DNA from 3 places in the Mesorhizobium sp. AR10 genome. Region 1 is predicted to be linked to each of the others. Evidence: riboswitches for the same ligand, from Rfam matches in the RefSeq annotation. Region 1 holds a riboswitch; each other region holds the start of a gene.
The links. A riboswitch is a leader RNA that binds a small molecule or an ion and turns the genes downstream of it on or off. The one in region 1 is predicted to bind cobalamin.
Positions count from the first base shown of each region.

Region 1 (3,947 bases):
GTTCGGCAACAACCGCATTCTGTCCCGCCAACCCTGCGAGACGGGCGACCAGCGCGGTCATATTGGCCGGGCCGCCCTCGCGAAAATAGTCGAGCAGGCCGTCCAGTTCGTCGCGCGGCAGCGTCGAGCCTTCGATCAGCCGCAGATCCTCGTCGTGGCTTTCGCCGGGCAGCAATGCCAGTTTGATGCCGCGCGCACGGGCGGTCGCGGCGAGCTGGTCGCAGCCATAGCGCCACCAGTCGTAGCCGCCGAGGATGCGGACGAGAATGACCTTGGCGTGTTGGGCGACGCTGTCGATCCAGAGGTCGACGGACATCGGATGGCGCAGATCGCGAAGTGCTGCCAGCCGCATGGAGGGCAGGCGCGCCGCATCGGCTTTCCACGCCGCAGCCAGTCCGGCCAGATCGCTGTCGGTGAAGGACAGCGCCACGATATCCGCCGGCGTCTGCCTGAGATCGACAGGCTCGGCGAGATCGTCGAGCGAGGCGGATGTGGTGGTGAGGATGTGCATCGCGGCTCGTGTCTGAAAATCAGCCGGCGAGTATACGCTCGATCGCCGGGCGGTTCAGCCCCTTCAGGCCGATGACGACGAGGCGCGAGCGGCGGTCGTCGTCGGCGGTCCAGGCGCGGTCGTAGTAGTGATTGACGCGCGGGCCGACGGCCTGCAGCAAAAGCCGCATCGGCTTGCCGCCGACATCGATGAAACCCTTGACGCGCAACACGTTTTCTTCTTCGGCTGCGGTGGCGACGCGCTTTGCCAGCTCGTCCGGATTGGCGATCGAGGGAATGTCGACGATGAACGTGTCGAAGTCGTCATGCTCGTGGTCGAACGCGCCGTCATGATGGGACTTGCGGTTCTCGATGTCGTCCTCGACGGCGAGACCGAGCCCAAGCAGTACGGAGGGATCGACCTTGCCATGCGAAGTCGGCACGATCCTCACGGCGCGGGCGGAGTGCTCATTGATGATGGCATTGGCGCGGGCCGTGCCGGTTGCGTCCATCAGGTCGCTCTTCGACAGGATGATCAGGTCGGCGCAGGCGATCTGGTCCTCGAACACTTCCTCGACCGGATCGTCATGGTCGAGTGTGTCGTCCTTGGCACGCTGCGCCTGCAGGGCGTCCATGTCGTTGGCGACGCGGCCTTCGGCCAGCGCCGGTCCGTCGACCACGGCGATGACGCCGTCGACTGTCACCCGGCTCTTGACCGACGGCCACTGGAAGGCCTGGACCAGCGGCTTGGGCAGTGCCAGGCCGGAGGTTTCGATCAGGATGTGGTCGACCCTCGGCGTCAGCGACAGGATCTGGTCCAGCGCCGGGACGAAATCGTCGGCGACGGTGCAGCAGATGCAGCCATTGGCCAGTTCGACGATGTTTTCCTCGGGGCAGGTGTCGATGCCGCACCCCTTGAGGATCTCGCCGTCGATGCCGATGTCGCCGAATTCGTTGACGATGATGGCCAGCCGCTTGCCCTTGGCGTTCTCAAGCAGATGGCGGATCAGCGTCGTCTTGCCGGCGCCGAGAAAGCCGGTGACGACGGTGCAGGGAACGCGGGAAACGGAAGCGGGCATGGTCAGTCCTTCAGCGTGTCGAGGGGAGGGATGCGGGCAACGAGGCCGCGCTTCAGGGATTCGGGACGGCCGCGCCATGGAATGAGGCCGTCGGTCGAGGTGGCGAAGAGCTTTGCGGCGGTGACGAGGTCGGCGCCGCTTGTCGCGGTCAGGTCGCCGAAGACATAGCTCCAGCAGCCGTCGCGCAGGATCGCAGCGCTCAGCCGGCGTTTGCAGTTGCCAAGGCATTCGACGCTGCGGATGCGGATATTGTCGCCGGAAACGGCGCGGCGTGTGTCCTGCGCGAGCAGTTCGCCGGCACGGGGATGGGCGTCGGAGCCGGTCTCGTCGCGGCAGGAGGCGCAGACGATGACGGTGACACCGGCCAAGGCATCGCTGTCGCCGGACAAAGCGTCCGCTGTCTCAGCCGAAAAACTGCTGTCGCGTTCCAAATCAGGCTCCTTGCCCGGAAAACCCGCCAGGCGATCGGATTCTTTTTGTCCTAGACGGCAGGTCTCCTGGCTCGCGGGTCATCGCCTTGGGTGCCGCCTTCCCGGGAACATCCCAGTGGTTTTCGGCCAAGGCTCTTCGCTTACAGTTGCGGGGACAGCCGCGGATTTGAGACCGAGATCCCGCACCGCATTCCCTCTTGGCTCCTCCCATTGAAGAGAAGAGACCGTCTGGACCGGATTTAGGCTTGTGGGTGCAGGCGTGTCAACGCATGGTTACGACACGGCGATGTCGGCGAGGGGCTGCCCAAGATCTCCGGCAGGCGTCACCTCCATGCGTTCAAGCCCGAGCCAGCTCTGCATCAGCTTCAGTTCCTCGAAGAGCTGAGCGGCGGTTTCTGAAGGCGCGCCGGTCTCGGCGTAGGCGGCGTGGACGCGCAGCACGCTGGCTGGCCGGTCGGCCTTGAGGTCGACGCGCGCGACGATCCTGTCGCCGAGCAGGAACGGCAGCACATAATAGCCGTACTGGCGCTTTTCGGCCGGGGTGTAGATCTCGATGCGGTAGCGGAATTTGAACAGGTTTTCCGTGCGCGTCCGCTCGAAAACGACCGGATCGAACGGGGCAAGCAGGGCGCGCGCCTCGATCCTGCGCGGAAAGCGCGCATCCTTGTGCAGATAGGCCTGCTTGTCCCAACCCTCGACGCGCACCGGCAAAAGCTCGCCGGTCTCGACCAGTTCCTCAAGGCGGCCCTTCATATCAGCCGGCGACAGGCGGAAATAATCGCGCAGGTCGCTCGCTGTCGCCACGCCATGGGCGCGGGCCGAGATGCGCAGCAATTCGCGATGCGCGTCCTCGGCGACGGGAACCGGCAGGTCGAGGATCACTTGTGGCAGCACACGCTCGGGCAGATCATAGAATCGTTCGAAGCCCCGGCGTTGGGCCGTGGTGATGCGTCCGGCCCAGAACAGCCATTCGAAGGCATGCTTGGCATGGCTCCAGCCCCACCAGCCGCCTGAGCCTTTCTGGCCTTCGAGCGCGGAAGCGGCGATCGGGCCGCGATCGACGACCTCGCGGTAGATCTCTTCGATATAGGCGGCGTGGTCGCGCCCCCACTTGGCAAGGCCGAGATACATCTCGTCACCGCGCTCGGCCCGCTGCATGCGCCAGCGCATCAGCGGCCAGGTCTCGACCGGCAGGAAGGACGCCTCGTGCGCCCAGTATTCGAAGACCGTGCGCTTGCGGGTCACGGCGGCATTGTCGAGCAGCGAGAGCGGGTAGGGGCCAAGGCGCGAGTAAAGCGGCATATAGTGCGCGCGCACCACGGCACTGACGGAATCGATCTGCAGCAAGCCGGTGCGGGCCAGCACACGGCCAAGATGCCGCCGGTCAGGCGTACCCGTTGGGCGGGCATCACTAAAACCCTGGGCCGCAAGCGCGATGCGGCGGGCCATGGCGAGCGAGATTTTTTCCTTCATGCAGACGGAACTCTGATGATTTTCGGACAAATGGAGCCAGTGATTCCGCGTCATGCTAGCAGGGTTTTGGCGGGAACCATGTCAGGAGAGAAAAGTGGAGTAAAAAGTGAAGGAAATCAAACAGGAGCGGAACGGACCAGTTTCTCTTGATGTGCCGTCCAGCACCGTCTTTTGAACAAGGTTTGACTTGCTTCGCCGAAAGCGCTGCGCTAACCCTCGCCGCGTTGCAGCATAGGCACTTAAAACGGTTCAGCGGTTAATCTGTCACGCTTCCGCATTAGGGTTCGTTGCTGTAATCAGAGTGGATTGGCCGCCAACGGAAAGCTGCTGCATGAGCGCACTTTTGACTTCGTATCTGCCCATCGTCCTGTTCATCGGCGTGGCGCTGGTCGTTGGCCTTGCGCTGCTTGTGGCCCCGTTCCTGGTAGCCTACCGCAATCCCGACCCGGAAAAGCTTTCCGCCTATGAGTGCGGC
Region 1 covers NZ_CP080524.1:3,423,741-3,427,687, forward strand. The annotation lists gene LHFGNBLO_RS20025 (cobaltochelatase subunit CobN) at 1-511, opposite strand, end outside; gene cobW (cobalamin biosynthesis protein CobW) at 531-1,568, opposite strand; gene LHFGNBLO_RS20035 (DUF1636 family protein) at 1,571-1,999, opposite strand; cobalamin riboswitch at 2,038-2,243, opposite strand; gene LHFGNBLO_RS20040 (winged helix-turn-helix domain-containing protein) at 2,273-3,472, opposite strand; gene LHFGNBLO_RS20045 (NADH-quinone oxidoreductase subunit A) at 3,804-3,947, shown strand, end outside.

Region 2 (3,947 bases), on a different replicon from region 1:
CTTGCGCACCTCCGGCGTCTGCGGGAAGGACCCGATGGTCGTCGTTGGGAATGGCGGCAGGCCGAGCGTGCCAGCCTGGACTCTGGAACGCTGGGCAAATGCGCTCTTTCGTTGCTTCATGGCGTCGTCGATGCTGATGATCCGTCCCTCAACGAGCGGATCATGGACCTTTGTGGACGTTGCGCGCGCGGCGGCCGCCTCGGCAGAAGCTTTCAATGCGCCTGCTGCGGCCTCCCTGCCTTCCGACAAGGCCTGGGCCAGCACGACCAGCTCATCGATCTTCTGGGCCGCGAATGCCAGCCAGGATCTGACGTCCACATCGAGCGCGGTCTCCATCCGCAGGTCGATCGGCACATGAAGCATCGAGCAGGAAGGCGCGATCTCGACACGGTCCAGGGGCCAGCCTGCGACGATCGGCTTGATGCGGTCGAGAATCGCAGGCAGGTTCGCGCGCCAGACGTTGCGGCCGTCGATCAAGCCAAGCGAGAGCACCAGATCCTTCGGTGTGAGCCGACCTACCGTCTCCAACTGCTCGGGAGCGCGCACGAGATCGAGATGCAGGCCCGCCACGGGCAGAGAAATCGCGGTCTCGAGGTTGTCTCCCAGCGGTCCGAAATAGGTAGCCAGCATGATCTTCAACTCGGGCGCGGCTTTCGACAGCTGGCCGTAGGCGAACTCGAACGCAGCTCGTTCGTTCGGGTTAAGATCGAGCACAAGCGCTGGCTCATCAATCTGCACCCAGTCGGCTCCCGAGAGCTTTAGCCTGCGCAGGAGTTGCTCGTATACAGGCAGCAGCCGCGGCAGGAGCGCTATCGGATTGAAACCTTCGGCAGGTGATTTTGCCAGCTTGAGGAAGGTGACCGGTCCAAGGATGACTGGGCGTGTGTGAATATCGAGGGCTTTGGCTTCGAGGAAGTGGTCGACCGGTTTCGCAGACAAGAGGGCGAAGGTCTGATCGTCGGTCAGCTCCGGCACCATGAAGTGATAGTTAGTGTCGAACCATTTGGTCATTTCCATCGCGGTTAAGCGGTGCCCCTGAGCCGCATGCTCGTGGCCGGCATGTCCACAACCCGCGGTCTTTCGCGAAGTAGATGTCGAGTGGGACCTCGCCGCCCTTCCAACCGTAGCGGGATGGCACGGCACCGACCATGGCCGCGGTGTCGAGCACATGGTCGTAGAGTGAGAAGTCGTTCGACGGGATTTTTGATACGCCGCGATCTTGCTGCTCCCTCCAACTGGCGGCACGGAGGGCCTTCGCCGTCGTCAGAAGGTCGGCAGCGGAAGATTTTCCGGACCAGTAGCTTTCAAGCGCGAATTTCAGTTCTCGCCTGCGACCGATACGCGGCATACCGAGCGTTGCTACAGGAATCTGCTGAGTGATGGTCATGTCATACCCCGATGGTCGGGCGTGGGGACAAGGAAGGCGCTAGCAGGCCGGCACGAACGCCGGGCTGACCGCGACCATCGAGACACCCCGCCCGTGGACGTTGCTCGCCGTGGCAGGTCTCCTGGCTCGCGGGTCATAACCTCTTCCCGTCTTCCCGAGGCTTTTTGCCTCAGTGACATTGGGCGGTGGGCTCGCCGCTAACAGTTGCGGGGGCAGCGCCGGCATCGCACCGGCTTCCCTCTTAGCTCCGCTGCGGCAGTGCCGTACGGAGAACCACGACACGCAGATAATCACAGTAGTCTACTCTCTTGTCAATACCGCATAAAGAAATGTTTATGTGGTTATGTGATTGCGTCTTTGACTTGTGGGCAATGTTGCCCAAAATCGCTTGGATCGTTATCGTCAGCTGTTGCCTTCCAGGCGCTCCCCGGCAGGCGTGGATGCCGATAAGGGGCCGGCAAATCAGCCAATCACATGATCCCGGCTCTTGAGCGACTTGCGGCAGGCGTCGGCGTCGTGATGATCAAGATCCTGGACTGCTACCGGCAGGTGTCGTCAAAGTTCTGAATTTCGGCAACTTGAAACACAGCGGAAAACCGGCGGATGCGCGTGCGACATTTTGATTTATCCGCCCTCGCCTGGACCGCCTGCATAAGGGGGAGGTGAGCAGCTACTCCTCGAGATGTCCGCCTGACGCAACCCCGCCTGTTCAGCCTCGCGGCGCAGGTTCTGGCGCGGGCGCGGGCCGATCTGCTGGATCACCAATCCAGCCGCCAGTGAGCCAAGGTCGCCGCAGGTCTTGAGGTCGCGGCCTTGCGTGTAGCCATGCAGGAAACCGGCGGCATAGAGGTCGCCGGCGCCTGTCGTGTCGACCAGTTCCCTGATCGCGGTCGCCTGGATAACCACGGTCTCGTCGCCGCGCACGATGACCGAGCCTTTTTCCGAGCGGGTCACGGCGGCAATCCGGCAATCCTTGCGGATCTGCGCCAGCGCCTCGTCGAACGACGATGTCTGGTAGAGCGACTTGATCTCGTGGCTGTTGGCGAAAACGATGTCGACGGTGCCGGAGCGCATCAGGTCGAGGAACTCGTCGCGGTAGCGGTCGACGCAGAACGAATCCGAAAGTGTCATGGACACTTCGCGGCCGGCCGCGTGCGCCAGTTTCGCCGTCTGCCGGATCGCTTCCTTGGCGCGCGGCGGGTCCCACAGATAGCCCTCGAAATAGGTGACCTTGGCGCCAGAGGCCTTGTCGGCCTCGACATCCTCCGGCCCGAGCTCGACGCAGGCGCCGAGATAGGTGTTCATCGAGCGTTCGCCGTCGGGGGTGACGAAGATCATCGAGCGCGCCGTCGGCGGCTCGCCCTTGAGCGGCCTGGTGTCGAAGGCGACGCCCTGCGCATGGATGTCGTGCGCGTAGATATCGCCCAGCGCATCGTTCGAAACCTTGCCGAAGAAGGCGGCGCGGCCGCCGAAGGAGGCGACGCCGGCCGCCGTGTTGCCGGCGCTGCCGCCGGACGCCTCGATCGCCGGGCCCATGCGGCTGTAGAGCAATTCGGCGCGCCGGGTGTCGATGAGGTTCATCGCGCCCTTGATGATGCCGTTGGTCTCGAGGAATTCCTCGTCGCACTGGGCGATGATGTCGACAATGGCATTGCCGATGCAAAGCACGTCATAATCCGGCATCAATGTCTCCGCTCAACGGTCCGCTTGGAATGGACTTTCCGCATGGCGATCGATCCGGCGTCGGCCCTTGCGCGCCGGCGAGTCCCGCCTCGCGCCGCAAGTCGTCCGCTCTGTCCGTCCTCTCCCAGGTGAACTCAGGTTCTTCGCGGCCGAAGTGCCCGTACGTAGCGGTCTTGCGGTATATCGGGCGCAAGAGATCAAGCATCTTGATAATGCCCTTCGGTCTGAGATCGAACAGCTCAAGAATGAGCCGCTCGATCCTTTCTTCCACGATCTTCGCGGTCCCGAACGTGTTGACCAGGACAGACACCGGAGCGGCCACACCGATCGCGTAGGCAAGCTGAACCTCGCAGACCTCCGCAAGTCCGCTAGCCACGACATTCTTCGCGACATACCGGGCCGCGTAGGCGGCCGAGCGGTCAACCTTGGACGGGTCCTTGCCCGAAAAGGCTCCGCCGCCGTGACGCCCCATCCCACCATAGGAATCGACGATGATCTTGCGTCCATTGAGGCCGCAGTCACCGTGCGGCCCACCGACTACGAACCGCCCAGTTGGATTGACCAAGATCCTGATCCCCGTCGTGTCCAAGTGGGGCGGCAAGACCGGCTTAATGATCTCCTCAATGACGCCTTCCCGGACTGTTTCTTGTGTGACCTCCTCGGCATGTTGCGTCGACAGGACTACGGTATCCAGCGCCACCGGGCGCAAACCTTCATAGCGGATGGACACTTGAGATTTTACGTCCGGACGCAGCCAGCTCAGCTGTCCCGCTTTGCGGACCTCTGCCTGTCTTTTCGTCAAGCAGTGAGCGGTGCCGTCGCAGGAGTGGTTGGAATTGTGAGTTGGCGTAGTCTCCGGGGTGTCAAACCTCGAATC
Region 2 covers NZ_CP080523.1:575,055-579,001, forward strand. The annotation lists partial or broken gene metE (5-methyltetrahydropteroyltriglutamate--homocysteine S-methyltransferase) at 1-1,387, opposite strand, end outside; cobalamin riboswitch at 1,481-1,680, opposite strand; partial or broken gene LHFGNBLO_RS02720 (adenosine kinase) at 2,084-3,070, opposite strand; partial or broken gene metK (methionine adenosyltransferase) at 3,150-3,881, opposite strand.
Region 2: linked by a shared signal. The riboswitch ahead of metE (5-methyltetrahydropteroyltriglutamate--homocysteine S-methyltransferase) and the one ahead of LHFGNBLO_RS20035 (DUF1636 family protein) in region 1 are both predicted to bind cobalamin.

Region 3 (3,947 bases), 1.3 Mb from region 1:
CCATGATATTGTCGCCGCCGGCAGCCGTTATCATGGCACTCGGGATGGCGAATTTGCCGGCGGTGAACGGCTTGTCTTCGCCGGAATCGTAGAGAAACACCCGCGTTCCCTTGTGTTCGCCGACCTTGGCCGTGATGTCGGCCAGTTGCGTTTTCCAGCCCGAGACGAGCTTTTCGGCTTGGCCTTCCTTGCCGAAGATCTTGCCCAGTTTTTCGACGTCGCCATAGAGCAGGTCCATCGAGGCGGCGGGGCGGTCCTTGTCGAGATGGACGCAGCTTTCCGTCAGTACCAGCGTCTTGATGCCGTGCGGGGCCAGCGTGTCGGGTGTCACCTCGCCGCCGGGCTTCATGCCGTAGTACCAGCCGGCGAAGAAGAAATCGGGCTCTACCGCGACGAGGTTTTCGAGCGTCGGGTACTTTGGCGCCAGTTCCGGGATGGAGCCCTGCTCGGCCTTGAATTCGGGACCGACCTTGTACCAGCCGGTGATGCCGGTCAGACCGACGATCGACGGCTGCAGCTTCAGCGCAAAGGCCATCTCGGCCATGTTCAAATCGTGGATGACGGCGCGCTTTGGCGCCGCATCGAAGGTCAGCGGCGTGCCGCAACTGTCGACGGTGACCGGGAAGGCGAAGGCGGTCGAAGCCAGCAATGAGAAGGCAAGAGACAGGGCGAGGCGTTTCACGGGCGGTGCTCCTTTGTTGAACGAGTTATTGATCAGGATGGCGACGAGGTGCGGTTTGGAATGTCGAAGATCGTGAGTTCGCGGTCTTCAGTCGGATGGCGCAGCCGCAATACGTCGACGCCGAAAATCTCGCGGATCAGCTGCTGGGTCAGCGCCTCGTTCGGTGCGGCAAGCGCGTGCAGGCGGGCCCGGCTCATCACCGCGACCCGGGTGGCAAATGGCGCCACCAGCGACAGATCATGCAGCACCGCAATCACCGTCATGCCGAACCCGGCCACCAGTTCAAGAAGCTCGCTGCGGGCGCGCGGATCGAGATGGTTGGTCGGCTCGTCGAGGAACAGGATTCTCGGCTGCTGGGCGATGGCGCGCGCCAGCTGGGCGCGCTGGCGCTCGCCGCCGGACAGCGAGCCGACGGTGCGGCCAAGCAGCGGCAGCAGGCCGGTTCTGCGAAGCGCGTCGACGACAATGTCGCGGTCCTCGTGCCTGCGGCGCAGGCCGGCATGCGGGACCCGGCCGAGCTCGACATAGTCGATCACGGCAAGCCGCGGGTCAGGCTGATCGGTCTGGCCGACGACGGCGATGTGCAGCGCGCGCTCGGCGGTCGAAATCCTGTCCAGGCGGCGGCCGAGAAACCGCACCTCGCCTGTGCTTGGCTGCAGCGCGCCGGACAGCATGCGCAGCAGCGTCGTCTTGCCGGCGCCATTGGGGCCGATGATGGCAAGGCGATCGCCCGCCGCCACCGAAAGGCTGACCGCATGGACCAGGTGCTGGCCATTCGCCGTCACAGTCAGTTCGCGTGCTTCGAGAAGGCGCGCGGTCATCGCTTGCTCCCCGACGGATTGCCCGGGATGCGCGCCAGTGTCTTGCCCGCCAGTCCAGCCGGACGCTGTCCGGAGTTGCACCAGCCGTCAGCAAGCGAGCGGTAGAGCTTCGCAAATTCGATGAGATCGGCGGCATCGACCCCGGCGTCGATGGAGCCGAAGAGATAGGAGGCTTTGCCATCCGCCTGGAAGGCGACGGTCAGCGGCCGCGCGCAGCCCGCCATGCAGTCGATGGCTTCGACCGCATAGTCCGGAGCGCTCTCGTCAGGCGCCGAGAGCCGGGCCGCCAAATCGGCGCACAGCTCTTCGCCTGACCTGACCCCGGTCACGAGATCGCGGCAAAGCGTGCACACAATGATGCGATGGAGTGCCTTTGAGGCGTCCAACTTTTCCGTCACTTTCCAAAACTGGCGACGGAAGGATGCCCTGGCAAATCGGCCGACAAGACCGAAATCCACGTCTCCTCCCGGCACACCCCGTCCGGTCAACTCATGCTGATGGCAGGTCTCCTGGCTCGCGGGTCTTTGCGCCATCCTGCCTTCCCAGCCTTGCCGGCCAGTGGCTTTTCGGATTTTGCTCGCCGCTTACAGTTGCGGGGGCAGCCACGGCCTCGACCCGAAGCGGGTCTCACCGTGTTCCCTTTTCACCCCTCGCCTTTCGACTCGGGGACCATCATTTTTCCACCCTAGATTTCACCCGACTGCGTCGCAATGATTTTTTGATCGAGCTTGCAGGCTTCGGTTCGCTTCGACATGATTATGTAATAACATAACGTATCAAGTGCCGTCGCATGCTGTCAACACCAGCGGCCAATGTTCCAGCTTCAATTTCCCTCGATGCCCACTTCCAGGCGCGTCGACAGGCCGGCGCGTTGGCGGTCGGGCGCCAAAAGCATCGGAAAATTTTCAGAATCCGATCGGGATTTCACGCGCCTGAGAGTCCAATAAGATCGTGCTGGTGAGGAAGGGTGCTGGTCTCTGAGAACGGACAACGCTCCTTGCAATCGCATATCAAGCGCCCGGTTCTTCTCCAGCCAACGGGATCTTCGGCTGCTACGCCCTTCCCCGGCGCAGGCCGCAACATTGGTTATGGAGACAACATGACACTCTTCCACCACAGGCGAGGAAAGCATCGTCTCGTCGCCGCATCCGTGGCTGCACTTGCCTGCGCCGCAGCGGTCGTCTGGTATGGCGCAAAGGGCGAGGCCGCGGCGGTCGAACCGGACGTGCCCGAAGCCAAGCTTGTCAGGGCCATGGCAGTGAAACCTGCGCCGCAGGCCGATGAGCGCATCGCCATCGGCGAAGTCCGGCCGCAGCGCGAAAGCGACCTCGGGTTCCGGCTGTCCGGCAAGCTGGTGCAGCGCATGGCAGAAGTCGGCCAGTCGGTCCGCAAGGGTGAGGTGATCGCCCGCATCGAAGACCAGGACTATCGCAACCGGCTGCGCAGCGCCGAGGCCGACGTCGCCGCCGCGCAGGCAGTGCTCGTCGAAGCAAGTGCGGCCGAGGCCCGCATCGGAGCCCTTCTCGCCAAGGGCTTTGCGACACGGGCCAACTACGATGCGACGCTGAAGAGCCTGCGTTCGGCCGAAGCAAAGCTGGACTCGGCAAGGATCGGCTTCGAAATGGCCAAGGACCAGCTCGCCTATACCGAGCTGCATGCCGATTTCGACGGCGTGGTGACGGCGACCGGCGCTGAAGCCGGCCAGGTCGTCAATGCCGGGCAGATGGTGGTGCGGGTCGCCGACCCTGCTGCCCGCGACGCCGTCTTCGCCATCGCCGAAGCAGCCTTCTCCAATGGCGGGGATGCAAGGCAGCCCCTTGAAATCAAGGTCTCCCTGCTGAGCAATCCAGCGATCGCGACAATCGGCATCATTCGCGAGGTCTCGCCGATGGCCGACGCCGCGACGCGCACGTTCCAGGTCAAGGTCGCGCTGCGCAGCGCGCCGGACGAAATGCGCTTCGGCAGCAGCGTCGCCGGCCGCGTCAACACGATGACCGCCCCTGTCGTGGTCCTGCCGGGAAGCGCGCTTTTCGACAAGGACGGCAAGCCTGCCGTCTGGGTGGTGGCCGCGTCCTCGACCCTGGAACTCAAGCCTGTCGTCATTGCCCGCTACGAGACCGACCGCGTCATTGTCAGCGACGGCCTTGCCGAAGGCGAAATTGTCGTCACCGCCGGTGTCAACCGGCTGCGCGAACACGAAAAGGTTCGCCTCACCGAAGGAGCAAACAAATGAACGCCTCGCAGACTGAAGTGCTGATTGCCGGCGCCGGGCCAACCGGACTGACGCTTGCGCTGTGGCTCACCCGCCTCGGCGTCCAGGTGCGCATTTTCGACAAGGATGCAGGCCCGGGCGAAACCTCGCGCGCGCTGGCCGTCCAGGCCCGCACGCTGGAATTTCACCACCAGATCGGCATCGTCGACGACGTGCTCGCCGCCGGCGTCAG
Region 3 covers NZ_CP080524.1:4,754,288-4,758,234, forward strand. The annotation lists gene LHFGNBLO_RS26605 (ABC transporter substrate-binding protein) at 1-682, opposite strand, end outside; gene LHFGNBLO_RS26610 (ABC transporter ATP-binding protein) at 715-1,503, opposite strand; gene LHFGNBLO_RS26615 (DUF1636 family protein) at 1,500-1,961, opposite strand; cobalamin riboswitch at 1,985-2,192, opposite strand; gene LHFGNBLO_RS26620 (efflux RND transporter periplasmic adaptor subunit) at 2,603-3,736, shown strand; gene LHFGNBLO_RS26625 (FAD-dependent monooxygenase) at 3,733-3,947, shown strand, end outside.
Region 3: linked by a shared signal. The riboswitch ahead of LHFGNBLO_RS26615 (DUF1636 family protein) and the one ahead of LHFGNBLO_RS20035 (DUF1636 family protein) in region 1 are both predicted to bind cobalamin.